3 regions of the Agreia sp. Leaf244 genome follow, and region 3 is predicted to be linked to each of the others. Evidence: predicted binding sites of a transcription regulator. Region 3 holds the regulator's gene; each other region holds the start of a gene.

Region 1 (9,583 bases), on a different contig from region 3:
ACTCCCCTGGTCTACAACCAGGACCAGTGGTGGATCCGCATCGTCGGCTGGGGCCTGGTCGCGCTCGCCTGCCTCCTCGTCTTCCTGCTCATGCGCAGCCCATGGGGCCGCGTCATCATGGGCATCCGGGAAGACGAAGACGCGGTGCGCTCGCTCGGAAAGAACGTGTTCTCGTACAAGATCCAGGCGCTCATCCTGGGTGGCGTGCTCGGAGGCCTGGCCGGAGTCGTGTTCATCCTCCCCCGGTCGCTGCAACCCGACAACTACGGCACGCAGCTCACGTTCTTCCTGTACACGATCATGCTGCTCGGTGGCGCGGCGACCGTGTTCGGCCCTGTGGTGGGTTCCATCATCTTCTGGGTCACGCTGTCGCTCACCGACGGACTCCTCAGCCTCGGCATCGAGGCCGGAGTCCTCCCGCTCACGACCACGCAGACCGGTCCGATCCGATTCATCATCGTCGGTGTCGCCCTGATGCTCCTCGTGATATTCCGTCCGCAAGGAATCTTCGGCAAGAAGAAGGATCTGCACTTTGCCTGAAAAAACTCTCGTATCCGACATCACTGACGATGTGATCGTTCCGGGTGTCAAGAAGAAGGACCCGATCGTCGTCGCGCACGCGGTCAGCCGCCGCTTCGGCGGCCTCACCGCGGTCGACGTCGCCCACCTCGAGATCCCGCGCGGCTCGATCACGGCTCTCATCGGCCCGAACGGGGCCGGCAAGACCACGTTCTTCAACCTGCTCACCGGGTTCGACAAGCCGAACACCGGCAACTGGACCTTCAAGGGCAAGAGCCTGGCCGGCGTGCCGGCGTTCAAGGTCTCGCGCATGGGAATGGTCCGCACCTTCCAGCTCACCAAGGCGCTCAGCGGCATGACCGTGCTCGAGAACATGCGTCTCGGCGCCACGAAGCAGGGCGGTGAGAACATCTTCGTCTCGCTCTTCAAGCCCCTCTGGAAGGCGAAAGAGGACGAGATCACCGAACGGGCCATGCAGTTGCTGGCCAAGTTCAAGCTCGACACCAAGAAAGACGACTACGCGTCGAGCCTGTCCGGCGGCCAGAAGAAGCTGCTCGAGATGGCACGCGCGCTCATGTCGAGCCCCGAACTCGTGATGCTCGACGAGCCGATGGCCGGCGTCAACCCGGCGCTGACGCAGTCGCTGCTCGGTCACATCGTCAATCTGAAAGACGAGGGCATGACCGTGCTCTTCGTCGAGCACGACATGCACATGGTCAACACGATCGCCGACTGGGTGATCGTGATGGCCGAGGGCAAGGTCGTCGCCGAGGGTCCGCCCTCGACCGTCATGTCCGACCCCGCCGTCATCGACGCCTACCTCGGAGCCCACCACGCCACCGACCTCGGCACCATCGAGGGCCAGCTCGAGGTGGCGGAGGAGATGCAGTCCGATTTGATCCGCAACGAGGTCGAGCAGGATGCGGAGGCCGCCGGCATCGCCGTGCCCGGCCACGAGTCCGCACCGACCGCCGACGCCCCGTCGACACCGGTCGATACAGAGGAGAAGAAGTGAGCACCGACACCGATCACGTCCTTGTCACCAAGGAGCTCTTCGCCGGCTACGTTCCGGGCGTCAACATCCTGAACGGGTCGAACGTCTACGTGAAGCGCGGCGAACTCGTCGGCATCATCGGCCCGAACGGGGCGGGCAAGTCCACGCTGCTGAAGGCCATCTTCGGCCTCGTGAACATCCGGAGCGGCACCGTCGAGCTGAATGGCGAGGACATCACGGGCCTGAAGGCCGACAAGCTGGTGTCGAAAGGCGTGGGCTTCGTGCCGCAGAACAACAACGTCTTTCCCTCGCTCACTATCGAGGAGAACCTCGAGATGGGCATGTACCAGAAGCCGAAGCTCTTCAAGACGCGACTGGCCTTCGTCGAGGATCTCTTCCCCGAACTGTCGAAGCGCCTCAAGCAGCGCGCCGGCTCGCTCTCCGGTGGAGAACGGCAGATGGTGGCCATGTCTCGAGCCCTGATGATGGACCCGAGCATGCTGCTCCTCGACGAGCCGAGTGCCGGCCTCTCCCCCATGCGCCAGGACGAGACGTTCGTGAACGTGCAGCGCATCAACCGCGCCGGCGTCTCGATCATGATCGTCGAGCAGAACGCCCGGCGCGCTCTGCAGATCTGCGACCGCGGGTACGTGCTCGACCAGGGCAAGGACGCTTACGAGGGCCCAGGGCGTGACCTCATGAACGATCCCAAGGTCATCGAGCTCTACCTCGGAACCCTCGCCACGACGAACGAGGTCACCACCTCGACGCCCACGGTGGGCGGCTGATCCGTCGCTCACGCTGAGGCCCGGCACCCGCGCCCCACGAATCGCCCCCACGGGCGTCGTCGCGGCCGGGTGCCGGGCCTTTCCGCGTGACAGGCACCTTGTCCCGTTCGACGCGCTCCTCGAGGGCCGTGCCGGCTGACCCGGGCTCACCGGTCACATCCTGCACTAGCGAACTCCCGACGCCCGTTGCCTCTTGCCTCTCGAAACTCCGAGCTCGTCCTTCTCGCCGCCCCTCGATCGGCGGAGGGCTGTGCGCCTCTGTGATCGGCGCAGAGGTGCGGCCGACATCAGGGCAGCGCGGTCAGGGTTTCGGGCGCCCTGAAGGGTCGGCCCTCGGCGGAGGTGCTCTCATCTGTCCCGCGTTGGTCGAGTAGGCCGCCCTTCGACAAGCTCAGGGAACGACGCGGCCATACTTCCCGCGGCGGTCGGGAAGGCCTCCCTTCGACAAGCTCAGGGAACGGTGCCTCTGTTCTCGTGCCCCCTGCGTTGGTCGAGTGGGCCTCCCTTCGACAGGCTCAGGGAACGGGGCGGCTGTTCTCGTCTCCCCTTGAGTTGGTCGAGTAGGCGGCTTGCGGCCGTATCAAGACCCATGGTCGGGTTAGAAGGGGCAGTCGTCGAGGTCCTCCTCGTCCGTGATCGTCGTCGCGGCTCCCGCAGCGGCTGCCGCTGCGGCTTTGATGAGAGCTCGTGGTGCGGGCCGCATCCGGCCTTGTGGGTGGACTGTGTAGATGTGGCCAGCGGGTGACGTGGCCGTCAGGGTGTCGTCTCCGTTCTGGACGAACTGCCACCTCGTGTGATGCTTCACCCGATGATGCCCCGCACTCAGCGGTGCCAGATTCTCTGGGATGGTGCCTCCGCCGTAGGCGTGGTCCTCAGTGTGGTCCATGTCCGCCTGCTCCGACGGAACCGTGCACCCCGGAAACACGCATTCCGGGTGGACGAGTCGGGCGTGATCGATCATCGTCGCGGTCGGTCGGTAGTCCCGCGGGTCGGTGGCCAGGATCCGTCCCGTGATGGGGTCGGTGAGGATGCGCCGCCAGGACGTGGCATCGGCCGTCAACTGGGCGGCTGTGGCCGGGTCGATGGGACCGTAGCCGCGAAGGATCGCTGCCTCCTCGCCCACGCCGAGGAGTGTCATCGCAGGGACCATCACGTGGATCCGACCTCGAATACCGCGGGTGGCTCCGGGGATCGAAGGTTCTCCGTTGAGGAGGAGGTCGGTGAGGACATCGACCTTGAGGTGCCCCATGCTGCGCGGGTCACCTGCAGTTTTGAGTCCCGCAGCCAATCGGGCGGCGCGGTCTGCGATCGCGTGGATCTCCGGCGCCAGGGCCAACAGGGTGAGTTGGGCCATGCCGTCCACTGCCGGATCCACATAGATGCGCCGCGTCCCGGCTGCCTTCTCTGCTCGTACGATCGCGGTGGCGGGTTGGGCGAGTTCCACCTCGTGACGAGCCTTCTTCTCGAGCTGCTTAGGGTTCACCTCCGTAGCGAGCACTACCAGGCGGGAGTCGTACGTGGCGAGGGCGTCGCCGTCGAGGCCGTCGGCGTGTTTCGCTATAACCTCGGCGTGCTCCCACGACACGACCCCGGCAGCGACTGCGGCCAGGGTTGCGGGGAGCCGGTCAACGAGGGCTGTGCTGGTGTCGACGAGAACGGCGGTTCGGTACTCGGTACGGCGGGTCAGCAGGGCGAGCTCGGTGAGGAGTTCGACCCGTTCGACCCGGGCGGTGGACCAGATCGGTCCTGCGGTGGACGTATCGACCGGGGCCCGGCGATGCAGGTGCCGCTGGGCTTCGGTGACGCGTCTGGCCCTGACTGCGGATAGGCGGGCTATCTGCGTGTCGAGGGCGGCGACCTCATCGAGCGCGACCACGTACGGGTCGGCCGAGAGGGGCGGGCTTTCGAATGTCATGGGACAAGTCAAACAGTGACCACCGACACTCGGTAGAAACCGGCATTCGATACTTGACCAGCGGAAACGGCTGTGGATAGGTGTCGGGAAAGGTGGGCTGTGGAGGAGAGGACGTGGCCTGGTGGGGGTGCCCTTCGACAAGCTCAGGGAACGGTGATCCTGAGGCTCCATCAACGGCTTCAGGCACGACGAAGGGGCCCGGTCCGAAGACCGAGCCCCTCTTCTCTAACAGGTCAGAGAATTAGTCGAGCTTGCCGAAGACCTGCTCCTCGAAGGAGGTCTTGTTGCCCGTGTCGTACTTGTAGATCGACACGTAGGCCTCGGTCGGGTCACCGTTCTTGTCGAAGGTGATCGGGCCGGAGATGCCGTCGTAGTCGACGTCTTCACCGTCGGCGATGAGCTTCGCGCAGTCGGTGAACGACTCGCACTTGGTTCCGCCTTCAGAGACAGACTGCAGGTTCTCCTTGATGGTCGCTCCATCGGTGTCGCCACCCTGGAGGGAGGCGAGGGCCAGCAGCGTGGTCGCGTCGTAGGACTCGGCCGCATAGCTGAAGACGGTCAGCGGGTCGCTGCCCTGGTCCTTGACGAGCGCCTGGAGCTTCTCCTGGAACTCGGCCTTGGCCTCGACACCGGGGTTGGTGAACTGGGCGCCAGCGATGTCGACGTTCGTGTCTTTATCGGTGATGACGCCGTAGTTTCCGTCGGCTCCGTAGAGCTTCGAGAAGTCGAAGCCCTTCGCGGCGAGCTGCTCGGCGATGGTCTTGATCTCGTCGAACGAGATGACGACCAGGGCGTCGGGGTCGGTCGCGAGAACGCTGGTGAGTGCCGAGTTGAAGTCGGTGGAGGCGGGCTCGAAGGTCTCTTCCGCTCCGACCGTGGCTCCGCCGTCTTCGAGGGCCTTCTTGATGTTCTCTTCGAGGCCGGTGCCGTAGGCATCGTTCATGTAGAGGATCGAAACGTTGGTCTTGCCGTCCTTGATGATCTTGTTTCCGAGGATGCGACCCTGCAGAACATCGGAGGGGGCGGTGCGCCAGTAGTATCCGTCGTCTTCGTACGACGTGAAGTCGGGCGAGGTGTTGGCGGGCGAGATCTGGATGACGCCGGCCTGGGTGACCTGGTCGATGAACGTCTTCGAGACACCCGAGGACGCGGCACCGATGATGGCGGAGACGCCATCGGCGACGAGCGAGGTCGCCGACTGCGAGGCAATGTCGGTCGTGGTGTCGCCCGAGTCCTTCTGGGTCACGTCAACAGTGATGCCGGCCTTGGCATCGTTGATGTCCTTGACGGCCAGGTCGACGCCCGCGATCTCGGGCGGGCCGAGCACGGCGAGCGTACCGGTCTGAGGAAGGATCGTGCCGATCTTGAGGGACAGGTCACCGGAGTCGCTGCCGCTGTCGGTCGAGCCGCTCGAGCAGCCGACGAGAACGAGCGCGCTGATTCCCAGAATGGCCGCGCCACCCAGGGTGGTCTTCAGCGACCGGGAACCGGTCTTGGCGAATACGCCCATGATGCTCCTTGAATGTGATTGTTTTGTGGTGCACGGCATAACGAAGTTGGCCGTGCTGTAAAGCTAACGGCCCAAAGTCGCACCGACAATACATTCCTGTTACGGGCGTGTAACGCGACCCAATCGTTACCTTTCGTCCCGTCAGACGGGCTCAGCGACAGGCATCCGGCCCGCTCTCGACGTTCTGATCATGTCGACGGTGAGCACGACCAGAGCGAGCCAGACCAGACCGAAGCCGAGCCATCTCTCGAGCGGCATGGGCTCGCCCATGATGAACACCCCGAAGAGGAACTGGAGGATCGGGGCCACGTACTGGATGAAGCCCATATAGATGAGCGGCAGTCGCTTCGCCGCGGACGCGAACAGCAGCAGCGGAACCGCCGTGATGACTCCCGCACCGATCATGAGGGCGACGTGGGCGGCGCCGGAGGATCCGAAAGCGAGGCCCGGTGCGGTCGAGGCCACGACGATGGCCTGCACCGCCGCCACGGGAAGGAGCCAGAGGGTCTCGAGGGTGAGGCCTGACACCGCATCGACCGAGCGACCGACACGCTTCTTCACGAAGCCGTAGAGCCCGAAGGAGAACGCCAGGATCAGGGCGATCCACGGAACGGAACCGAAGCCGACGGTCAGCACTCCGACGGCGATCACGCTGATTCCGAGCGCCACCCACTGGGCGATGCGGAGTCGCTCGCCCAGAATCACGACGCCGAGCAGAATGGTGACGATGGGGTTGATGAAGTAGCCGAGGGCCGTCTCCACCACATGCCCGGTCGTCGCGCCGATCACATAGGTCTGCCAGTTCACGTAGATCAGCACGCCTGCGAGGCCCATCGTGAACAGCAGCCGTGGCTGGCGAACGATCGCCAGGAACGCCGGCCAGGCGCGAGTCACGGTGATGATCAGGGCACAGAAGATCAGGGAGAAGAAGATGCGCACGGCCACGATCTCGAACGGACCGGAGGGAAGCAGCAGCAGGAAGTAGGCGGGGAGAAAACCCCACATCGTGTAGGCGCCTACGGCGTAGAGGATGCCCGACCGCGAGGGCTGCTCGTCGGTCTGCGGGGCTGAGGCGTAAGGGGCGGCGGCGGGGCGGGACACTCAACGAATGCTACCTCCGGCGCGCCGTTGCGGGCCGCGGCCGCAAACGAAAAAGACCCGGATGGCAGAGCCACCCGGGTCTTTGTCTGTTTAGCGACGTTGCGCTAACACATGTCGTCGGTCAGCGAACGACCACGGCGAGCACGTCGCGAGCCGACAGCACGAGCAGGTCTTCTCCGCCGTACTTGACCTCGGTTCCGCCGTACTTGGAGTAGATGACCTTGTCGCCCACGGCGACGTCGATCGGAACGCGGTTGCCGTTGTCGTCGACGCGACCGGGGCCCACGGCCACGACCTCGCCTTCCTGGGGCTTCTCTTTGGCAGTGTCAGGGATGACCAGGCCCGAAGCGGTGGTCTGCTCCGCCTCGACCTGGCGGATGACGATGCGATCCTCGAGCGGCTTGATGGAGACCGACACGGTTGACCTCTTCTTTCTTCACGTCTGATTAGCACACTCACACCGAGAGTGCTAAGACGAGTTTAGGGGGTGCACTGGCACTCGGTCAATCCGAGTGCCAACCGGCCACGGCGCGCCGTGGCCCCAAGACTGACGTCTAGGCTGACGGGGTGAACAGGCTCAACGAATGAACAAGGACGAGCTCGGCCTAGTGATGACGTCGACGGCCCTGCGCCTCCTCGACTCCCTGCCGCCGTACAGCGATTCCACCGACATCGTGAAGACCGTCGCCGCACTGCGCCGCGACGGGCACCCGGCAGATCTTGTGTCTGCGGTGCTCACCCAGTCCCGTCTGCGGGCGAAAGCTACGGCCAAGTTCGGGGAGTTCGCATCGCGCATGCTGTTCACCGAGGCGGGTCTCGAGCAGGCCACACGCCTGCGGGTCGCCGCGCTCCATGCCGGCCGATACCAGAGTGCCGGCATCCGGAGCGTGGCAGACCTGGGGTGCGGCATCGGCGCCGATGCGCTGGCCTTCGCCGCGCTCGATCTCGAGGTGCAGGCCGTTGAACTCGACGAGGTGACCGCGGCGATCGCCTCGTACAACCTGGCTCCGTTCACGAACGTGACGGTGAGCCTCGGCGATGCCGCCCAACACGACCTTGCCTCGGTCGAGTCCGTCTACCTCGACCCGGCCCGACGCACCGCGGGGCATGCGGATACCCGGCGCCTGCCCGACCCGCGCGACTACTCCCCCTCGCTCGACTTCGCTTTCGGCGTGGCTCGCACGCTGCCCACGGGCATCAAGCTCGGCCCCGGGTTCGACCGATCGCTCATCCCCGACGACGCCGAGGCACAGTGGATCTCGGTCGACGGCCAGCTCGTGGAGAACAGTCTGTGGTTCGGCTCGCTCGCGCGGCCCGGCATCGCCCGCAGCGCCCTCGTGCTGCGCGGCGGAGCCAGCGCCGAGCTGGTCTCAGACGCCGACAGCCCCGACGCCGAGACGGGCGAACTCGGAACATACCTGTACGAACCGGACGGCTCCGTCATCCGCGCACGCCTGATCGGCGATCTGGCCCGGTCGCTGGGTGCCCGCATGCTTTCCGAGCAGATCGCGTACCTCTCCTCCGACGACCTGGTGTCGTCGCCGTTCGCGACGGCGTTCCGCGTCGTCGACACCCTTCCCAGCGACGAATCGAAGCTGAAGAAGGAGCTGCGGCGGCGAGGCATCGGCCGACTCGAGATCAAGAAGCGCGGGGTCGACGTCGACCCGGCCGTTCTGCGTCGACGGCTGTCGCTGTCGGGCGACGGCGAGGCGACCCTGGTGCTGACGCGCGTGGCCGGTCGGCACACGGCCATCCTCGCCGAGCGCGTCTGACCCTGCGCCCGCGCTGATACCCGCTGCACTGACACCCGCCGCACCGACACCCCCGCACAAAACGAAGTGCCCCTCATCGAAAGACGAGGGGCACTTCACATACGACGTGCGGGTCAGTACGACTCGTAGCCGCTCGACGACCCGACGGCCACGACGAAGATGATGATCCCGATGACCCACAGGAGGGTCAGCGCGATACCGGCGAAGCCCGTGATGATCGCGGTGAGCCAGAAGCCCTTGGCGGCAGGCTCGCGCTTCTTGCCGAGGAAACCGAGAACGACGGCGCCCACCGAGAAGATGAAGCCGATCCCATAGAAGAACGAGAGGAAGACGCCGACGATACCGGCGATCATGCCGATGAGGCTGAGCGTCTTCGGAGCGGCGGCGACCGGCGAGTAGGGCTGGCCGTAGGGCGCGGCGCCGTTCGGGGCCTGCGCGTAGGGGTTGGCCGGAGGCGCCTGCTGGTAGCTCGGTGCTCCGTACGACGGAGTCGACTCGGCCGGCGGCGTGTACGCGGGCGGAGTGGAGGGCGCGCTCGGCGCGCCGTAGCTGGGTGCCGCGGGGGCGGACGGTGCGGTGGGAGGCAGCGGGGGGACCGACGGCGTGCCCTCGGTCGACGGGGTATTGGGATCAGTCATGTGTCCACACTACTGAAGCTCAGTGACCCACATCTACGGGACACCCCGATTCGCCGAGGCACGGCATGACCGGTGGGATCAGAACGACGTGGGCGGTGTCGGGCCCGAGTTGACGAACAGGACGAGAGCCACGAGCGCAGCGACGGACGCGACGAACCCCAGATATCCGAGAATGAGGCCGACGATGGCGAACGCCAGGCCGGACTGCCGGCGGCGGCGAACCTGGACCACGCCGATATGCCCGAGAACGATGGCGACCGGCGAGATGAGCAGAATGCCGGTGATGGCCGCGAAGAGCGCGGGCATGTTGAGCGTCTTGCGGGGCCGAGCGGATGCGAGAGGAGAC
Region 2 (9,583 bases), on a different contig from region 3:
GAGGGAGCCGCCCGCTTGTGTCTTGTCTAGTCAGACCTGAGTCTGTTCAGACGAGGGACTTAGAAGTCCATGCCACCCGTGGGGTCGCCGGCCGGGGCCGCAACCTTCTCGGGCTTGTCTGCGACGACCACCGAGGTGGTGAGGAACAGACCGGCGATCGACGCGGCGTTGACCAGCGCGGAGCGCGTGACCTTCACCGGGTCGTTGATGCCGGCGGCCAGCATGTCGACGTACTCGCCGGTCGCGGCGTTGAGGCCGTGTCCGACGGGCAGGTTGCGAACCTTCTCGGCCACAACACCGGGCTCGAGGCCCGCGTTCTGAGCGATCTGCTTCAGCGGGGCGTCGATGGCCACCTTGACGATGTTCGCACCGGTCGCCTCGTCGCCCGTGAGCGAGAGCTTCTCGAAAGCGGTCTTGCCGGCCTGGATGAGGGCGACGCCACCACCGGCGACGATGCCCTCTTCGACGGCTGCCTTGGCGTTGCGCACGGCGTCTTCGATGCGGTGCTTGCGCTCCTTGAGCTCGACCTCCGTTGCCGCGCCGGCCTTGATGACGGCGACGCCACCGGCGAGCTTGGCGAGACGCTCCTGGAGCTTCTCACGGTCGTAGTCGCTGTCGGTGTTCTCGATCTCGTTGCGGATCTGCTGCACGCGACCAGCGATGGCGTCGGCGTCGCCGGCACCCTCGACGATCGTGGTCTCGTCCTTCGTGATGACGACCTTGCGGGCCTTGCCCAGCAGGTCGAGCGTCACGTTCTCGAGCTTGAGGCCGACCTCTTCCGAGATGACCTGTCCACCCGTGAGGATCGCGATGTCCTGCAGCTGCGCCTTGCGACGGTCTCCGAAGCCGGGAGCCTTGACGGCCACAGACTTGAAGATGCCGCGGATCTTGTTGACGACCAGCGTGGCCAGGGCCTCGCCGTCGACGTCTTCGGCGATGATCAGCAACTGCTTGCCGCTCTGGATGACCTTGTCGACGATCGGCAGCAGGTCCTTGATGTTCGAGACCTTGCTGTTGACGATCAGGATGTAGGGGTCTTCGAAGACGGCTTCCTGGCGGTCGGGGTCGGTGACGAAGTACTGCGACAGGTAACCCTTGTCGAAGCGCATGCCCTCGGTGAGCTCGAGCTCGGTGCCGAAGGTGTTCGACTCCTCGACGGTGACGACGCCCTCTTTGCCGACCTTGTCGATGGCCTCGGCGATCAGCGCGCCGATCTCGGGGTCACCGGCGGAGATGGACGCGGTCGCGGCGATCTCTTCCTTGGTCTCGATCTCCTTCGCGTTGGCGATGAGCTCGGCGGTCACTGCGGCGACGGCCTTCTCGATGCCGCGCTTGAGGGTGATCGGGTCGGCGCCGGCCGCGACGTTGCGCAGGCCTTCGCGAACGAGCGCCTGGGCGAGCACGGTTGCGGTGGTCGTACCGTCTCCGGCGACGTCATCGGTCTTCTTGGCGACCTCTTTGACGAGCTCTGCACCGATCTTCTCGTACGGGTCGTCGAGCTCGATCTCCTTCGCGATCGACACACCGTCGTTCGTGATGGTGGGAGCGCCCCACTTCTTCTCGAGGACGACGTTGCGACCGCGCGGGCCGAGCGTGACCTTGACTGCGTCGGCGAGAATGTTCAGGCCGCGCTCGAGGCCGCGACGGGCCTCTTCATCGAAAGCAATGATCTTTGCCATAAGTGTTTCTGTCCCTCCCGGAGACAATCAAAGAATTAGCACTCCATTGGAGAGAGTGCTAAGACAATATTGGCACTCAGGGCAGGCGAGTGCAAGCCGCAACAGCGAACGCCGCCCGCGTTCGCGGACGGCGTTCAGTGTGTCGGGCATCGCGGGTGCGATGCGGTCGAGTGCGTCAGGGGTCAGGCGAGCCGAACGGCTTCGGCCTGCGGCCCCTTCGCTCCGGTGCCCACTTCGAAGACGACCTGCTGGCCCTCTTCGAGCACCTTGTAGCCGCCCATCTCGATCGCCGAGTAGTGGACGAACACGTCCTGTCCTCCCTCGTCGACCGTGATGAAGCCGTAGCCCTTCTCAGCGTTGAACCACTTCACGGTTCCGTTCGCCATTGTTACTCCCATTGCCGAATGTGTGTCGTCAGGACACCCGAGGAAACACGGGTGACCAAGGCCGATACTAATCAGCGCATTCGCCGGATTGCGGGCGATCCCGGCAAAACGGGGCATCCGTTTCCGCATCTCAACACGACGGAAACATCACCGAAATATGTGGCCGCAATGCGACCTCCGCCCGCCCTACTGGACGGGCTCGTCGGTCGTGCCGTCTGCAGACGGTTCGACGAAGTCGGCACCGAGCACGACGGTGAGCTGCGCTCCCTGGAACTGGTCGGACGGCTCGACCCGCACGGAGGTGATCGACAGCGTGACACCGTTCGCCGTCGCGTCGGCGGTGGCCTTGGCGAACAGGGAGTCGGCGAGGCCGAGTGCGGCCGCTTCGTTCGCAGGATCGACGTAGTAGACCGTGGTCGTCTTGAAGTCGGTGGCACTCGCGTTGGCGGTGGAGCCGACGCCCGCCCATCCGGCCTCGCGCATGGCGTCGCCGACGCTGGCGGCCAGGCCCACGGTCTCTGTGCCGTTCAGGATGGTGACGCTGGCGGCCCCATCGACGATGGGAGTGATGGTCGGTGTCGGAGTGGGCGTCGGGGTGGGCGTCGAGGCCGTCGTTCCGCCCAGAATGCCGCCGAACTGGATGTTGTCGTTGATGATGGCGAGGCCCACCACACCTCCGGCGACGATGACTCCGGTCGCGAGAGCAGCCCAGGCGAACGCGATCCAGCCGCGGCCCTTGCGGCGCGGGCCCCGGTGGGCACCCGTGCGGTGAAGGTCTGCCGGGATGGTGTCGAAGCGGTCGGATTCAGGCTTGGCCATGGTGTGGTCTGGGTCCTAGTCGTCGAGGGACGTGAGGCGCACTGATCGCGCGTCCGTCCTGGCATCCCGCACTCGGTGCAGTCTCTTGATGAGCATGGGGTCGTGGGCGAGGGCGGAGGGCGAATCGATGAGCGCGCCCAGCAGTTGATAGTAGCGGGCGGCCGAGAGACCGAATTCGTCACGAATGGCCTGCTCCTTGACGCCGGCGTGCTTCCACCAGGTGCGCTCGAAAGCCAGGATCGCGATGTCGCGAGCACCGAGGGCCGGCGCTCCGCCGTCGCCCGTGCGTTGCTCGTCGAGATCTTTCGCGGCTCCCACATGGCCTCCACTTCGTGCCCGGGAGCCGTCCGGCCCCCCGATCGTCAACATCCTATGGGCCGCATGCTCTGGATCAGCCGAATGAGGCGGGCATGCCGCGATGCCTAGCGACCGGCGCGGTACATGGTGCGGTGGGCGATGCCCGCCTCCATGAACTCGTCGCCCACGGCGACGAATCCGAACGGGGCGTAGAGGCTGGTGATGTAGCTCTGCGAATGAAGAAGCAGAGGTTCGGAGCCGTAGAGCTCGACGACCCTCGCCAGGAGTAGCTGCGCGAGCCCCCTTCCCCGGTATGCGGGGCCGACGACGACGCGGCCCGGCAGTCGATGCGCATCTTCGTATTCGGCGACCTCGTCGCGAAGCACACGGAGATAGGCCGCCACGTCGCCGTTCTCCCCCGCGATCCACAGGTGATCGGTCGTGCGCTCTCTGTCGCGGCGGTCGAGCTCGCTCTCGTCGACCTTCTGCTCCACGTAGAACACGTCGGTGCGCAGCTTGAGGATCTCGTAGAGCTCCTCCGTGGTCAGCTCGCTCCAGCTCTTCTGCACGATCGTGGGTACGGTTTCGAGGGGCACGGGGGCCAAGTTTACTGTGATGATGGAAGAAGCCCTGGTCGATCGCGGAGCCGCGATCGTGGGGCGGATAAGGAGTGTCCTGTCGATGAGTTACGACGTTCAGAAGAGCGATGAGGACTGGCGGGCGGAGCTGTCGGCCGACGAGTACGCCGTGCTGCGCCAGGCGGCGACGGAGCGCCCGTGGACCGGCGAGCTGCTCGACGAGGGCCGTGAAGGCATCTACCGGTGCAAGGCCTGCAGCGCGGAACTCTTCCGCAGCGCCACGAAGTTCGACTCGCACTGCGGCTGGCCGAGCTTCTACGATCCGTCGTCGACCGATGCCGTCGAGCTGATCACCGACTCCACGCTCGGCATGGTGCGCACAGAGGTGCGATGCGCCGCGTGCGGCTCCCACCTGGGCCACGTCTTCGACGACGCTCCCCAGACGCCCACCGGCGACCGGTACTGCATGAACTCGATCTCGCTCGAGTTCGACCCGGCAGAGTAAGGGCGTGGCATCCGTCTTCGAGGCGATGCACGAGCGCCGCTCGAGTTCGAAGGTCACCGACGAGGCGCCGAGCCACGACGAGCTCCTCGAGCTCATCGACGCCGCCGGGCAGGTCGCCGACCACTCGGGCATGACGCCCTGGCGCATCCTCGAGATCCGCGGGGATTCCCGGCGCATCGTCGGCGAGAGCCTCGCCGCTGCCGCGGGACTGGAGGGTCGTGACGCAGACAAGAGCATCCGCAAGGCCTACCGCGCACCCCTGCTGCTCGCGGTGATCGTGTCGCCCCGGCCCAGCTTCAAGGTGCCGTACTGGGAGCAGGAGGCCGTCGCATCCGGTGTGGCCCATTCGCTCAACCTGCTGCTGCACGAGCGCGGCTACGGCGCGATGTGGCGCACCGGCATCCACACCCGCAGCGACGCCGTGCGACTCGCGCATCGCCTGGAGCCCGGCGAGCAGATGCTCGGGTGGATCTACGTCGGTCGATACCCCGAGCGACCACGCACGTCGCGCCGCTCCCGGGTCGACCCGCGACGGCATCTCTCGTCGCTCTGACGGCACGCCGCTCGAATCGATTCGACGCCCGGTCTTCTGCGGGCTAGTATCGAACTCTTGTGACAGATCTCGGAGTGACCTCGCCCGCAACAGGGCCACAGGTGTCGGCGCAGAATCCGCCCGGCCGAGCAGACGACGCACAGCCCGTCGGGCACCTGCGCTACTCCCCCTCCCGCCGGTGGATGGCATTGCTCGCCCTGGCCCTGGGCGGCTTCGGAATCGGGGTCACCGAGTTCGTCTCGATGGGTCTGCTGCCGAACATCGCTCAAGACCTGCTGCCCGGGCTGTACGCCGCGAATTCGGCCGACGCCAACGCCACGGCGGGCCACCTGATCTCGGCGTACGCGCTCGGTGTCGTCGTCGGAGCTCCGACCATCGCCGCGGCCGCCGCCCGCTGGCCGCGCAAACGCCTGCTCACGGTTCTCGTCGCCTGCTTCGTGATCGGCAACCTCGCCACGGCGATCCTGCCCTCGTTCGGCTGGGTGCTCGCGGCCCGCTTTGTCTCGGGCCTTCCGCACGGCGCCTACTTCGGCATCGCCTCTCTGGTCGCCGCCACCCTGATGGGCCCCGGAAAACGCGCCCGCGGCGTCGCGTTCGTGCTGTCGGGCCTCACGATCGCGAACGTGGTCGGCGTTCCCGTGGGCACCTATCTCGGCCAACACTTCGGATGGCGCAGCGCGTTCTGGCTCGTGACCGTGATCTTCGCCGCCACCCTGGTCTCGATCATCGCGACCGTGCCGTTCCAGGCCGGCAACCCCGAGAGCACGATCCGCAACGAGCTCAAGGCCTTCTCCCGCCCGCAGATCTGGCTCACCCTGGCCATGGCGTCGATCGGCTTCGGCGGAATGTTCGCCGTCTACAGCTACATCGCGCCGGTGGTCACCGACGTGACGGGACTCGGCGCAGCGGTCGTGCCGCTCGTACTCGTGACCTTCGGTGTGGGCATGACCATCGGAAACTTCATCGGTGGCTGGGCCGCAGACAAGTCTGTGGCGCGGTCGCTGCTCATCTTCATGCCGGGCATCGGCCTGGCCTGCCTCGCATTCGGCCTCACCGCCGCCAGCGCTCCTGGGCTGTTCATCTCGATCTTCTTCATCGGCGCGTTCGTGTCGGCGGCGTCACCCACCATCCAGGCCAGGCTGATGGATGTCGCGCACGATTCACAGTCGATCGCCGCAGCCCTCAATCACTCGGCCCTCAACCTCGGCAACTCACTCGGCGCGTTCCTGGGCGGCGTCGTCATCGCGGCGGGCTTCGGATACATCGCGCCTGCCTGGGTGGGAATCGGCCTGTCGATCGTGGGCGTGGCCATCCTGCTCGTCTCACTCGGCGTCGACCGCCGCAGCGCCTCTCGGGCCTGAGCTACGACACCGACGGGGCGCCGACGGCCTCGAGCTCGGTGAGCGCAGGAACGACATCGGCACTCGCATCCAGCGCGCCTCTCACCGCAGCGCACGGGTCGGTGGCCTCGGCCGCCCACGGGGCGCCACCGGCGCCGGCCGCGAGCTGGGCCTCGCAGGTCTCGGCCGCGCTCGTGCCGAACGCGGCGAGGGACGCCTGCACCGCGGATCCCGCCGCATCCAGATCGGGCTGCGAGCCGACCCTCGATGCGGTGTCGAGGCCGGCCACGTCGCGCTGCAGCGCGGCGATGGAGTCGGCAGATGCCAGGCCCGCGGCATTGTTGGCGAGGGGAAGCACTCGCTCGACCGTGGTCGCGGCCTCGGTCCGCGCCGCGGCCAACTGCGGGTCGACGGGGACGACGACCTCGACGGCCTCGACTGGCTCGACGCTGGGCGTGGGCCTCGGAGTCGACTGGCCGTGCTGAGCGTCGGCAGACATCGACATGACCGCGACGGCGACGCCCGCCCCCACGAGAATGGCGAGGATGGCGGCCACGACAACGACGCGCACCGTCACCGACCGGCTCTCGCGGCGCAATCTATAGAACGACACGGCTAATACCTCTTCCTATGAGAAGAGAGTCGATTCGGCGCGATCGCTTACGCGAGAAGCCCGTCGGATCTCGATGGATCCGACGGGCTTCTCAGGAGTGGGGCCGGCGACGGGACTTGAACCCGTAACCCCCGCTTTACAAGAGCGGTGCGCTACCAATTGCGCCACGCCGGCAGGTGGAACACCTCATTCTAGCCACGAGCCGCGGCCCGAATGAGGCGTTCCAGACGACGCGCTACTGCGCGACGGTCGGCTCGGGCGTCGGGGTGGGCGTCGCGGTGGAGTACGCCTCGCTGGCGACCTGGAGGACGAACGCGGAGAACGCGTCGGCGTCGGTGAGCGACCCGGAGTACTGCTGGCCGTTGACCAGGACGGTGGGCGTGCCCTCGACCTTCTCGACGTCGGTGTTCGGCAGCGGACCCTTGAGTGCGCGGGCCGTCGAGGCGCTCACCCAGTCTTTGAACTGGGTGTCGTCGATGCACTTCTCGATTTGCGACACCTTGTCTGCCTTGGCGTCTGTGACATAGCCCTTGAGCGCGGCGTTGTCGAGACCCTCGGTATTCTCTGCCGGCTGGTTCTTGAAGAGCAGGGCGCTGAAGTCGTAGAAGCTGTCGGGCGAGTAGTTGGCGACGCACGCCGCGGCGTTCGCCGACCGGGTCGAGTACTTCGTTCCGAGGGATCCGCGGTCGAGGATGGCGAGCGGGTGCGTGGTGAGGGTTGCGGCGCCGGATTCGATCCACTGGCCGATCTGCTCGGAGTTCGTCGCCTCGAACTGGCCGCAGAAGGGGCACAGGTAGTCGACGTAGACCTGGATGTCGACGACACCGGTCGAGTAGTCGGGGGTCGGCGCCGTCGGTTCGGCGTCCGCTGCCTGCGAGGGCGTGGTCGTGGCGACGAATCCCTGGCTCACGGTGAGGCCGTCGCTGGCCATGTTCTGGGGGCCGGGACCGGCGGGCTTGATCGCGCTGACGATGATCAGCGTGACCGCGACACCGATCGCGATGACCACGACGCCGAGGCCTCCGAAGAGGAAGATGCGGTTTCGAAGGTCTTTCTTTCGCTGCTGCTCACGAAGGGCCTTGGCCTTTTCGCGGGCTGCTTCGCGTCGGTCGTTCTTAGAGAGGCGACCATCTCCGGCTGAGCCATAAGACATACGTGTAGAACTCCGGGTGAGAGAGAAGAAAATGCGACCGGGCCGAATCTGGCCGGAAACCCCAGCGTAGAGGGCTTGACTGGGAAATCTCCAAACAGGAAGTCAAGGTGCCTCATTCGGGGGCCCTGAACCATGACATACTGGACGATGGACCGCCACCGTCGACGGTCCAGTTCAATCCATCACAACGGATCGTCCGGCACGTACCTGCCGGTGAAGGAGATCAACACCCATGGCATCTGTCACTTTTGACAAAGCTACCCGCATCTACCCGGGTGCCACTCGCGCCTCGGTCGACAAGATCGACCTCGAGGTCGCCGACGGCGAGTTCCTCGTACTCGTCGGTCCCTCCGGTTGCGGAAAGTCCACCACGCTGCGCATGCTCGCCGGCCTCGAAGAGGTCAACGAAGGTCGCATCCTCATCGGCGACCGCGACGTCACCGACGTGCCCCCGAAAGACCGCGACATCGCCATGGTCTTCCAGAACTACGCGCTCTACCCGCACATGACCGTCGCCGAGAACATGGGCTTCGCACTCAAGATCGCGGGCGTCGGCAAAGAAGACCGCGCCACCCGCGTTCTCGAGGCCGCCAAGCTCCTCGACCTCGAGCCCTACCTCAGCCGCAAGCCCAAGGCACTCTCCGGCGGCCAGCGCCAGCGCGTCGCCATGGGCCGCGCCATCGTGCGCCAGCCCCAGGTGTTCCTCATGGACGAGCCGCTGTCGAACCTCGACGCCAAGCTCCGCGTTCAGACGCGCACCCAGATCGCGTCGCTCCAGCGTCGCCTCGGTGTCACCACGGTCTACGTCACGCACGACCAGACCGAGGCCCTCACCATGGGTGACCGCATCGCCGTGCTGAAAGACGGTCTGCTGCAGCAGGTCGGAACCCCGCGCGACCTCTACGAGAAGCCGAACAACGTCTTCGTCGCCGGCTTCATCGGCAGCCCCGCGATGAACCTGTTCCACGCCGACATCGTCGACGGCGGCATCGCCTTCGGTTCGTCGGTCGTTCCCGTCGACCGCGAGACGCTGTCGCAGGCCACCGCGAAGAGCGTCACCGTGGGCGTGCGCCCCGAGGACATCGTCGTGTCGACCACCCAGGGCCAGGGCCTCGCAGTCGAGGTCGACCTCGTCGAAGAGCTCGGCGCCGACGGCTACCTCTACGGACACTCCGAGATCGAAGGCAAGCGCACCGACATCGTCACCCGCGTCGACGGCCGCTCGCACCCGTCGCTCGGCGACACGGTGTACCTGACCGCGGCTCCCGGCCACGTTCACGTGTTCGACACCGAGTCGGGCGAGCGTCTCGGCAACAAGGCTGTCGTCTCCAGCTAGTACCTGACAAACACACCAGTCGAGCTCGTCGCTTGATGCATCGGCCCCACGGCTCGGTGCTCGGGCGGCGGGCTCGACTTGTGTGTGCCCATGACTTGTCTGTGCCCATGACTTGTCTGTGCCTAGGCTTGTCCCACCAGGTTCGTTCACGCCCGGCTCGTCGACGACGAAAGCCGACCCGGCTCACCAGCAAGGAGCAGCAATGAGGGGTTCCCTCAACATCACTTCGGCCATCACCGATCCCGCCCTGCTCGATCTGCCCTGGGACGTGCCCCTCGGCGAGTGGGAAGACCAGTACATCGCCGCGCTGCCGAAGGGTCTCTC
Region 3 (9,583 bases):
GATACTGCTTCTCGATCGTCGACAGGAGTCGGTCTTGCGGACCGAGCAGGCGCACCATGGCGATGCCGTCGATGAAGAGTCTGGCCTCGCCCGGTGTGGAATTCTCAGCCGTCGGCAAGGGAGTCCTCTCCGAGCCCGCCCGCGAGAACGTGCGCGTGCACGTGGAACACGGTCTGGCCCGCTGCCTCACCGGTGTTGAAGACCAGCCTGAACTCGCCGCCCGCGCGCTCGTCGGCGATGCGGGATGCGAGTGCCACGACCTCTGCGAGCAGGGCCGGGTCGCCCTCGGCCAGTTCGACGACGTTGCGGTACGCCTCGGTCTTCGGAACCACGAGAACGTGCACGGGCGCCTTGGGGGCGATGTCTTCGAAGGCGATCACGGTGTCGGTCTCGGCCACGATGGTGGCAGGGATCTCGCGCGCGACGATGCGCGAGAAGATCGAAGGCGAGTCGGCTGTGGGTGACATGCCTCTATCTTAAGAGCGCGAAGCCCGCCGTCGCGGGTGCCGACCGGCACGTTCGCTCTCGGCACAGTCCACCCGCAGGCCGGTCACCAGCGCTTCAGTCTCACGTTGAGCACGGCGAGCGCGGATGGGCCGGCCGTGGAGGTGCGCAGGATCTCGCCGCCGAGGCGCACCCGGATGGCGCCCTGGCGCTCGAAGAGGTCGAGCTCGTGGGGGGCGATGCCGCCTTCGGGACCGACCACGAGAACGAGGATGCGCGCATCCGGCGGCAGCACGACCTCGGACAGGCGCGCCTCGGCCGTGGGATCGAGCACGAGAACTGTGGCGTCCTCGGCCAGCCGGGCGAGCTGCTTGGTGGTCATGTGCTGCTCGACGGACGGCACCCACGACCGGATCGACTGTTTCGCCGCCTCGCGCACGATCGCGCCCCAGCGCTCCATGCCCTTGGCGATCTTCGCGCCGGACCACTTCGAGATCGAGCGCTCCGCGGCCCAGGGTATGACTCCGGAGACGCCGAGTTCGGTCGCGGCCTGCACGGCGAGCTCGTCTCGATCGCCCTTGGCGAGCGCCTGGGCGAGCCAGACCTCGGGAACCGGAGCCTCCTCACGGGCCGCCGACTCGACCCGGATCTCGAGCGCTCCCGCCTCGACGGCCGTGATCGGGCCACGAACCACGAGCCCGGCGCCGTCTCCGATCGAGATGACCTCTCCGACGCGGAGACGATTCACGGTCACGGCATGCCGCGCCTCCGGACCCGCCAGCGCCACGCCGTCGCCGACCGCGTGCGGCACGGCAGCCAGGTCGGAGCGGAGGAAGAGCGAACTCATGCTCAGACGTTGAGGAAGCGGTCGCGCAGCTTGGCGAACAGACCCTGCTGGAAGTGCCCGAGGTTGGGAGCCGGGTACTTGTGGGCCTGGGCGAGCTGCTTCATGAGCTCCTTCTGCTTGTGATCGAGCTTGGTCGGTGTGGTGACCTGCACGCCGATCTTCAGGTCTCCCCTGCCCTGCCCGCGCAGATGCGTTATGCCGCGGCCCTTGACCGTGATGATCTCAGCGCTCTGGATGCCGGGCTTGATCTCCACCTCGATGTCGCCGTCGAGCGCCGTGACCGTCGACGTGGTGCCGAGCACCGCATCCCACATGAACACCTCGAGCGTGCAGAGGATGTCGTCGCCGTTGCGGCTGAAGACATCGTGGTGGCGCACCTTCATCTCGAGGTACAGGTCGCCGTTCGGGCCGCCCGCCGGGCCGACCTCTCCCTGGCCGATGAGCTGCAGCCGCAGACCCGTGTCGACGCCGGCGGGGATGTCGACGGGAATCGACCGCCGGGCGCGCACGCGACCCTGGCCCTGGCAGGTGACGCAGGGCGCGGGGATGACGGTGCCGTAGCCGCGGCAGGTTCCGCAGGGTGCGCTCGTCATGACGTTGCCGAGCAGCGAGCGCACTGCCCGCTGGATCTGGCCGCTGCCGCCGCAGATGTCGCAGGTGACGGGAGACGTGCCGGGCTGGCAGCACGACCCGTTGCAGGTCTCGCAGACCACGGCCGTATCGACCTCGAGGTCGCGGTGCGTTCCGAAGATGACCTCGCCGAGGTCGATCTCGACCCGGAGCAGCGCGTCCTGGCCGCGTTCCTCACGGGACTTCGGACCCCGCGAGCCGCCCTGTGCTCCGAAGAAGGTCTCGAAGATGTCACCGAAGCCGCCGAAACCGCCGGCGCCGCCCGGGAAGCCCTGCTGGGGGCCGCGGTCGTAGTCGCGCCGCTGGCCGGGGTCGCTGAGCACGTCGTAGGCGTGGGTGACCGCCTTGAACTTCTCCTCAGCATCCGGCGCCGAGTTGACGTCGGGGTGCAGCTCTCGGGCAAGCCGTCGATAGGCCTTCTTGATCTCTTCGGGCGTGGCGCTCTTGTCCACACCCAGCACGTCGTAATGGTCAGCCACGCGGGCGTCTCCTTATGATTCGGGATTCGCTGGCCGTGGGACGGCAGCGTTCTGTCGGATCGGGTCGTCGCCGGATCGGCGCGAGAAAGTACAGGATCAACTCTCCCCGAGTGCTCGGGAGAGATATCGGGCCACCGCGCGCACCGCGGCGATGTTGCTCGAGTAGTCCATTCGTGTCGGGCCGAGCACACCGAGGTGGGCGAGCGATCCGCCCTGCGCGCTGTACCCGCTCGCCAGGATGGACGTCTCGCCCAGCCCGAACGGAGCGTTCTCACGGCCGATGCTCACGGATACGCCGCGCTGGTCGGCCTCGAGCTCGCTGAACAGCCGAAGCAGCACGACCTGCTCCTCGACCGCTTCGAGCACGGGCAGGATGCTTCCGTGGAAGTCGTTCTCGGTGCGCACGAGGTTGGATGCCCCGGCGATCACGAGCTTGTCGTGTCGCGTGGCCGCCACATGCTCGGCGATCGCCGCGACGATGACCCGCACCACGGGCATCCGGGACGCGGCGAACATACCGGGGATGTCTGCGAGCCGGGCCGCCGCCTCGACGACGCCGACGCCCGCGAGCGCCGTGTTGAGCTTGGCCCGGATCTCGCCGATGAAGTCGACGTCGACCTCGCCGGGCACATCGACGACCCGCTGGTCAACGTGGCCGGAGTCGGTGATCACGACGAGAAGCAGCTTCTGCGGGGCGAGGGCCACCACCTCGAGATGACGGAAACGGGCCTGCTGCAGCGACGGGTACTGCACCATGGCGACCTGCCGGGTGAGCTGGGAGAGGAGGCGCACGGTGCGCGCCAGCACGTCGTCGAGGTCGGCGGACTCGCCGAGGAACGTCTCGATGGCCTGCCGCTGAGCCGGGGTGAGCGGTTTCAGATCGGCGAGGTGGTCGACGAAGAGCCGGTATCCCTTGTCGGTGGGGATACGGCCCGACGAGGTGTGCGGGGCGGTGATCAGCTCTTCTTCTTCGAGGAGGGCCATGTCATTGCGGATGGTCGCGGCCGAGACGCCGAAGGAGTGCCGGTCGACGATCGACTTCGACCCGACAGGCTCGCGTGAGGCCACATAATCTTGCACGATGACGCGGAGCACTTCGAGGCTGCGGTCCGAGACCATGTCGTCACCTCTCTCTCGTCTGCACATCGATCACCCGCACAGGCCCGCGAACGATTGGCACTCCGAGATCCTGAGTGCCAATTATATCTCGCCCACAGAGCATGGGGATCATTGCCCGCCGAACCCGTTCCGCAGTATCTTGTGCTGAAGCCCACATCCAGTGACGAAAGGCCGCGACTCATGTCCGATCCCAACTCGACGCCGCAGAACAATCCGGGCTCGGGCGAGCCGACACCTCCCCCGTACACCCCACCGGCAGGGCAGGTGCCGCCTGACTTCGGAACACCGGCCGGCGGCTCCGTTCCACCGCAGTACGGTTCGCCGTCCGCAGGCCAGACGCCGCCTCCCGGCTACACGCCGCAGCCGGCCGCGGCGCCGGGCGCACCGCTGAGCCAGTCCGACGACAAGCTGTGGGCCTCGCTTGCGCACTTCGGTGGCGTGCTGAGCTTCATCCCTCCCCTCATCATCTGGCTGGTCTTCAAAGACCGTGGCCCCCTGGTCAACCAGGAGGGCAAGGAGTCGCTCAACTACCAGATCACGATCGCGATCGCGTGGGTGGCATATTCCATCGTCGCCGTGATCCTCGGCTTCATTCCTATCCTCGGTGGCATCATCGTGACTCTCCTCTGGCTCGCCGTGCTGGCCGCCCAGGTGGTCTTCCCCATCATCGGCGGCGTCAAGGTCAACGGTGGCGGCACGTACCGGTACCCGTTCGCCATCCGACTCATCAAGTAATCCCCCGTCAAGTAATCCCCCATCACATAGCCCGTTCAGCACTGAGCGCCGGTCGACACCTCGTGTCGGCCGGCGCTTCTTGGTTTAATGGGTGACATGACTGCAGCCCCGCCTCCGTTCGAGACCGCATACCAGCCCCAGCCGCCGATGACGCCGCAGGATCAGCGCCTCTGGTCGACGCTCATCCACCTAGGAGGAATCCTGTTCGGATTCCTGCCCGCGCTCGTGGGATACCTCGTGTTGAAGAGCCGGGGCGAGTTCATCCGGCAGCACACCCTCGAGGAGTTGAACTTCCAGATCTCCCTGGCCATCTACATGGCGGCCCTCGTGCTCATCGGCATTCCCACGTTCTTCATCGGCACGATCCTCGCCGTGCCGCTGGGAATCGCTGCGATCATCTTCATGATCATCGCCGCCGTCAAGTCGAACGCGGGCGAGTTCTACCGCTACCCGCTGATCTTCCGCTTCGTCAAGTAGCCGTCTCGCCGGCTCGCTAATCGGTGAGTCGGCGCACGACGGCGTCGGCGAGCAGCCGACCGCGCAGCGTCAGCACCACGGTGCCCGCGATCGCGGAGCGCCCGTCGATGAGGCCGTCGGCGATCAGGCCGGCGACCTCTCGTCTCGGCTCCGCCGCGAGCGAGTCCACGCGCAGGCCTTCCCGGATGCGCGTGAGGAGCAGGACGCGCTCGGTCTCGCGCGTCGCGGCATCCAGTGTCTCTCGGCCGGCGGCCGGCGAGTGGCCCGCGGCGATGCGCTCGGCGTAGGCGGCCGGATGCTTGACGTTCCACCACCGGGTGTCGCCGACGTAGCTATGGGCACCGGGGCCAACGCCCCACCAGTCGTGCCCCAGCCAGTACGCGAGGTTGTGCCGCGATACGAAGCTCTCGTCTGCGGCCCAGTTGCTGACCTCGTACCAGGAGTATCCGGCCGCGGCGAGCATGGCGTCGGCCAGTTCGTACATGTCGGCCTCGAGGTCGTCGTCGGGCTCCTCGACCTCTCCCGACTTGATCTGCCGCGCGAGCTTCGTGCCCTGCTCGACGATGAGCGCGTAGGCCGACAGGTGATCGGGAGCCGACGCGAGGGCGCTCTCGAGCGACGTGCGCCAGTTCTCGAGCGACTCCCCCGGCGTTCCGTAGATGAGGTCGAGGCTCACCTGGAGCCCGGCCTCGCGCGCCCACTGCACGACCAGCGGAACCCGCTCGGGGTCGTGGGTGCGGTCGAGGGTGCGCAGCACGTGGGGAACGGCGGACTGCATGCCGAAGCTGACCCGGGTGAACCCCGCGTCGGCGAGGGTCTTCAGGTAGTCGGCATCGACACTGTCGGGGTTCGCCTCTGTCGTGACCTCTGCGCCCGGCTCGAGCCCCCAGGCGTCGCGCACGGAGGCGAGCATGCGAACGAGGTTCTCGGCGGGCAGCAGCGTCGGCGTGCCTCCCCCGAAGAAGACCGTCGATACGGGCCGGGCCGGCACCCCCGACTCGTCGAGAACACGACGGGCGAGCTCGACCTCGACCACGGCCTGCGACGCATAGTCGGACTGCTTGGCTCCTCGCAGCTCGGTGGCCGTGTAAGTGTTGAAGTCGCAGTAGCCGCATCGCACCCGGCAGAACGGAACGTGCAGGTACACGCCGAAGTTGCGGGAGGCCGCATCCCGTGCGGAATCCGCGGGCAGCATGCCGTCGAGGGGGGCGGGATCGCCGAGGGGAAGCGCGGCACCCATCAGAGACAGCTGATCATGCGGAGGGTGCTCACGCTGCGCGTCCGGGAAGAAGAGCCCGCAGATAGCGTTTCGTCATCAGTCGCTGCTGGCGACGGAGCAGTGGCGATACCGCCCGGTAGAACGGCGTGCTGCCCCTGGAGAAGGCGCGAACCGTGAACCAGACCGAGTCGTCGGGCTCGTGGGTGACGACGAAGCTCTCCTCGCCCTCCTCCGGATGCCCGGGGAGGGTTCCGTAGGCGAAGCCCGCCTCGTTCGGCTCGTCGATCACGAGCACCACGCGCACGGGTGCCGTGACCTGGCGGCCGTAGGCCCGGATGCGCAGGTCGGCCGTGACCCCGGCCGAGATCTGCGGCGTGCCGTCTTCGGAGTAGGTGAGCTCGGGGTTGACGTCGCGCGGGGCGAGCGGCGTGCCGTCGGCGTCGTAGACGAGTCCGGCGTAGTCGGTGTCGCTGGGCGTGGGCAACTCGATGTTCGACACCACGATGCCGCTGTTCTTCTGCACGCCCCAGGCGAGCAGGGTGGCCGCAGCGGCCTCGAAGCGGTCGCGACCGGAGCCGATGCGGATGCTGTCCTCGGCCGGCCTGTACCCCTTGGGCGGATAGAACATGAGGTCGGCGGCCTGCGAGGCGCCGACGGCCGCGTAGGTGAGGGACTCGCCGGTGTGGGTGGAGCGCTGTGCCATCGGCTACTTCTTGTCTTTCTTCGTCTCCGTGTCGCCGGAGAGCGCGGCGATGAAGGCACCCTGCGGCACCTCGACGCGGCCGACCATCTTCATGCGCTTCTTGCCCTCTTTCTGCTTCTCGAGGAGCTTGCGCTTGCGACTGATGTCACCGCCGTAGCACTTGGCGAGAACGTCTTTGCGCATGGCCCTGATCGACTCGCGGGCGATGATGCGGGCGCCGATGGCCGCCTGGATGGGCACCTCGAACTGCTGGCGCGGGATGAGCTTGCGCAGGCGCTCGGTCATGAGGGCGCCGTAGGCCTGGGCCTTGTCGCGGTGCACGATCGCGCTGAACGCGTCGACCTGCTCGCCCTGCAGCAGGATGTCGACCTTCACCAGGTCGGCCTCCTGGTCTCCGACGGGCTCGTAGTCGAGCGAGGCATAGCCCGCGGTCTTGGACTTGAGGCTGTCGAAGAAGTCGAAGACGATCTCGGCGAGCGGCATGGTGTAGCGGATCTCGACGCGGTCCTCGCCGAGGAACTCCATGCCCAGGAGAGTGCCGCGACGGCTCTGGCAGAGCTCCATGATGACGCCGACGTAGTCTTTGGGCGCCAGGATGGCGGCCTTGACGATCGGCTCCTGCACGCTGGTGATCTTGCCCGACGGGAATTCGCTCGGGTTGGTGACGGTGACGGTCTTCTTGTCTTCGGTGGTCACCTCGTAGATGACGCTCGGAGCCGTGGCGATGAGGTCGAGCCCGAACTCGCGCTCGAGCCGCTCGTTGATGATCTCGAGGTGCAGCAGGCCGAGGAAGCCGCAGCGGAAGCCGAAGCCGAGCGCCACGGAGGTCTCGGGCTCGTACACCAGCGACGCGTCGCTGAGCTTCAGCTTGTCGAGGGCTTCACGCAGCGCCGGGTAGTCGGTTCCGTCGATGGGATACAGACCCGAGAAGACCATCGGCAGGGGCTCGGTGTATCCGGGCAGCGCCTCGGTGGCGGGCTTGGCGTGCGTGGTGACCGTGTCGCCCACCTTCGACTGGCGAACGTCTTTCACACCCGTGATCAGGTATCCGACCTCGCCGACGCCGAGACCCTTGCTGGGAGTGGGCTCGGGCGAGGAGACGCCGATCTCGAGAATCTCGTGCGTGGCCCGCGTCGACATCATCTGGATCTTCTCGCGCGGCGACAGCTTGCCGTCGATCATGCGCACGTAGGTGACGACGCCGCGGTAGGAGTCGTACACCGAGTCGAAGATCATGGCGCGAGCCGCGGCATCCGGATCGCCCTGGGGCGCGGGAACGAGGGCCGTCAGACGGTCGAGCAGTTCGGGCACGCCCACGCCGGTCTTGCCCGAGACGCGCAGCACGTCTTCGGGCTTGCCTCCGATCAGGCTCGCCAGTTCTTGGGCGTATTTATCGGGGTCTGCAGCGGGCAGATCGATCTTGTTGAGCACCGGGATGATCGTGAGGTCGTTGTCGAGCGCGAGGTAGAGGTTCGCCAGCGTCTGCGCCTCGATGCCCTGCGCGGCATCGACGAGCAGGAGGGCGCCCTCGCACGCAGCGAGCGATCGAGACACCTCGTAGGTGAAGTCGACGTGGCCCGGGGTGTCGATCATGTTCAGCGCGTAAGTCTGGCCGTCGAGCGACCAGGGCATGCGCACGGCCTGGCTCTTGATGGTGATGCCGCGCTCGCGCTCGATGTCCATGCGGTCGAGGTACTGGGCGCGCATGTCTCTGTCGCTCACCACACCGGTGATCTGCAGCATACGGTCGGCCAACGTGGACTTGCCGTGGTCGATGTGGGCGATGATGCAGAAATTGCGAATGAACGCGGGGTCGGTGGATGCCGGCTCCAGGGCCTTCGTAGCTAGCGGGCTCACACGTTCCTCTTGTGTCGTACGGCAGGTAAGCGCCCATTCTCTCACGTTGTTCGAGGCCGACGCTTTTCGTCATGGAGAGGAGGCGGTCGGTTCTCCGGCGCGGTTGAATATGGTCATGAGTATTCTCCTTACCGGCGCCTCCGGCTTCATCGGCTCTGCAGTCCTCCGCCAGCTCCGACTGCAGGGGCGCGACGTGACCGCCATCGTGCGCTCGCCCGAGAAGGCCGCCAAGGTCGAGGCTCTCGGAGCCACGGCGGTGATCGGCGACATCACCGACTCGGAGCTGGTGACGGAACAGGCGATCGCGAGCGACGGCGTCATCCACCTCGCCTCCCCCGGCGACGACTCCAGCCGCGACGTCGACGACGCATTCGTGACGGCCGTCTTCGCCGGACTCGAGGGCAGCGACAAGCGCTACGTGCACACGGGCGGCATCTGGGTGTGGGGCAGCAACCCCGACATCTCCGAGGACTCACCCCGCAATGCCCCGCCCATCACCGCGTGGCGCTGGGAGATCGAGAAGCGCGTACTCGAGGCGCAGGGCGTCTCCACCACCCTCATCGCGCCGGCCATCGTCTTCGGGCATGGTGCGGGCATCCCGAGCATTTTCGTCGACGGCCAGTACGGCTCGGGCACGGCGCCCGCCGTGCAGCTCGTGGGCGACGGCTCGCAGCACTGGACGACGGTGCACGTCGACGACCTGGCCGAGCTGTACATCCTCGCCTTCGATCTCGGCGAGTCCGGCTCCACCTACATCGGCGCCAGTGGCGAGAACCCCACCGTGCGCGAGATCGGCGAGGCCGCCGCGGTCGGCCAGAAGCTCGACTCCCGCGTCGAGGAGCACACCGTCGAGGAGACCCGGGCCCGTCTCGGCGAGGCGTTCGCCGACGCGTTGCTGCTCGACCAGCAGGCACGGGGAAGCGCAGCACGCATCGATCTGGGCTGGGAGCCGAACGGTCCGAGCATCCTCGACGAGCTGCGCACCGGCTCGTTCGCGTCGAAGGGCTAGCCGACCTCGCACACGCGCCTGCGGCCGCGACTTCTCTGAGCGACGCCTCAGAGGTCGAGGCCGT

What was found. Region 3 encodes HrcA, which represses chaperone genes, less so after heat shock. Its sites were predicted from a motif close to TTNGCACTCGNNNNNNNCGAGTGCNAA; they were not measured.
Region 1: a site for HrcA is predicted at 7,320-7,346, ahead of groES (co-chaperone GroES). Genes of this name have one in related genera too.
Region 2: a site for HrcA is predicted at 1,715-1,741, ahead of groL (chaperonin GroEL). Genes of this name have one in related genera too.

Annotation. Positions count from the first base shown of each region.
Region 1 covers NZ_LMLX01000002.1:183,008-192,590, forward strand. Annotated here, with positions in the region: gene ASF06_RS05700 (branched-chain amino acid ABC transporter permease) at 1-540, shown strand, start outside; gene ASF06_RS05705 (ABC transporter ATP-binding protein) at 533-1,534, shown strand; gene ASF06_RS05710 (ABC transporter ATP-binding protein) at 1,531-2,301, shown strand; gene ASF06_RS05715 (HNH endonuclease signature motif containing protein) at 2,900-4,216, opposite strand; gene ASF06_RS05720 (ABC transporter substrate-binding protein) at 4,458-5,726, opposite strand; gene rarD (EamA family transporter RarD) at 5,868-6,827, opposite strand; gene groES (co-chaperone GroES) at 6,949-7,245, opposite strand; gene ASF06_RS05735 (THUMP-like domain-containing protein) at 7,412-8,599, shown strand; gene ASF06_RS05740 (DUF4190 domain-containing protein) at 8,713-9,237, opposite strand; gene ASF06_RS05745 (DUF4190 domain-containing protein) at 9,316-9,583, opposite strand, start outside.
Region 2 covers NZ_LMLX01000002.1:76,749-86,331, forward strand. Annotated here, with positions in the region: gene groL (chaperonin GroEL) at 60-1,679, opposite strand; gene ASF06_RS05175 (cold-shock protein) at 1,862-2,065, opposite strand; gene ASF06_RS05180 (LytR C-terminal domain-containing protein) at 2,252-2,884, opposite strand; gene ASF06_RS05185 (DUF3263 domain-containing protein) at 2,900-3,202, opposite strand; gene ASF06_RS05190 (GNAT family N-acetyltransferase) at 3,307-3,777, opposite strand; gene msrB (peptide-methionine (R)-S-oxide reductase MsrB) at 3,863-4,264, shown strand; gene ASF06_RS05200 (nitroreductase family protein) at 4,269-4,817, shown strand; gene ASF06_RS05205 (MFS transporter) at 5,000-6,178, shown strand; gene ASF06_RS05210 (hypothetical protein) at 6,180-6,770, opposite strand; tRNA gene ASF06_RS05215 (tRNA-Thr) at 6,869-6,944, opposite strand; gene ASF06_RS05220 (DsbA family protein) at 7,006-7,923, opposite strand; gene ASF06_RS05225 (ABC transporter ATP-binding protein) at 8,156-9,259, shown strand; gene ASF06_RS05230 (DUF4032 domain-containing protein) at 9,462-9,583, shown strand, end outside.
Region 3 covers NZ_LMLX01000007.1:46,509-56,091, forward strand. Annotated here, with positions in the region: gene ASF06_RS17780 (PhoH family protein) at 1-58, opposite strand, end outside; gene ASF06_RS17785 (histidine triad nucleotide-binding protein) at 105-467, opposite strand; gene ASF06_RS17790 (16S rRNA (uracil(1498)-N(3))-methyltransferase) at 551-1,291, opposite strand; gene dnaJ (molecular chaperone DnaJ) at 1,294-2,400, opposite strand; gene hrcA (heat-inducible transcriptional repressor HrcA) at 2,497-3,519, opposite strand; gene ASF06_RS17805 (DUF4870 domain-containing protein) at 3,700-4,254, shown strand; gene ASF06_RS17810 (DUF4870 domain-containing protein) at 4,351-4,731, shown strand; gene hemW (radical SAM family heme chaperone HemW) at 4,748-5,971, opposite strand; gene ASF06_RS17820 (DUF1990 family protein) at 6,000-6,653, opposite strand; gene lepA (translation elongation factor 4) at 6,657-8,510, opposite strand; gene ASF06_RS17830 (NAD-dependent epimerase/dehydratase family protein) at 8,626-9,519, shown strand; gene ASF06_RS17835 (aminotransferase class I/II-fold pyridoxal phosphate-dependent enzyme) at 9,567-9,583, opposite strand, start outside.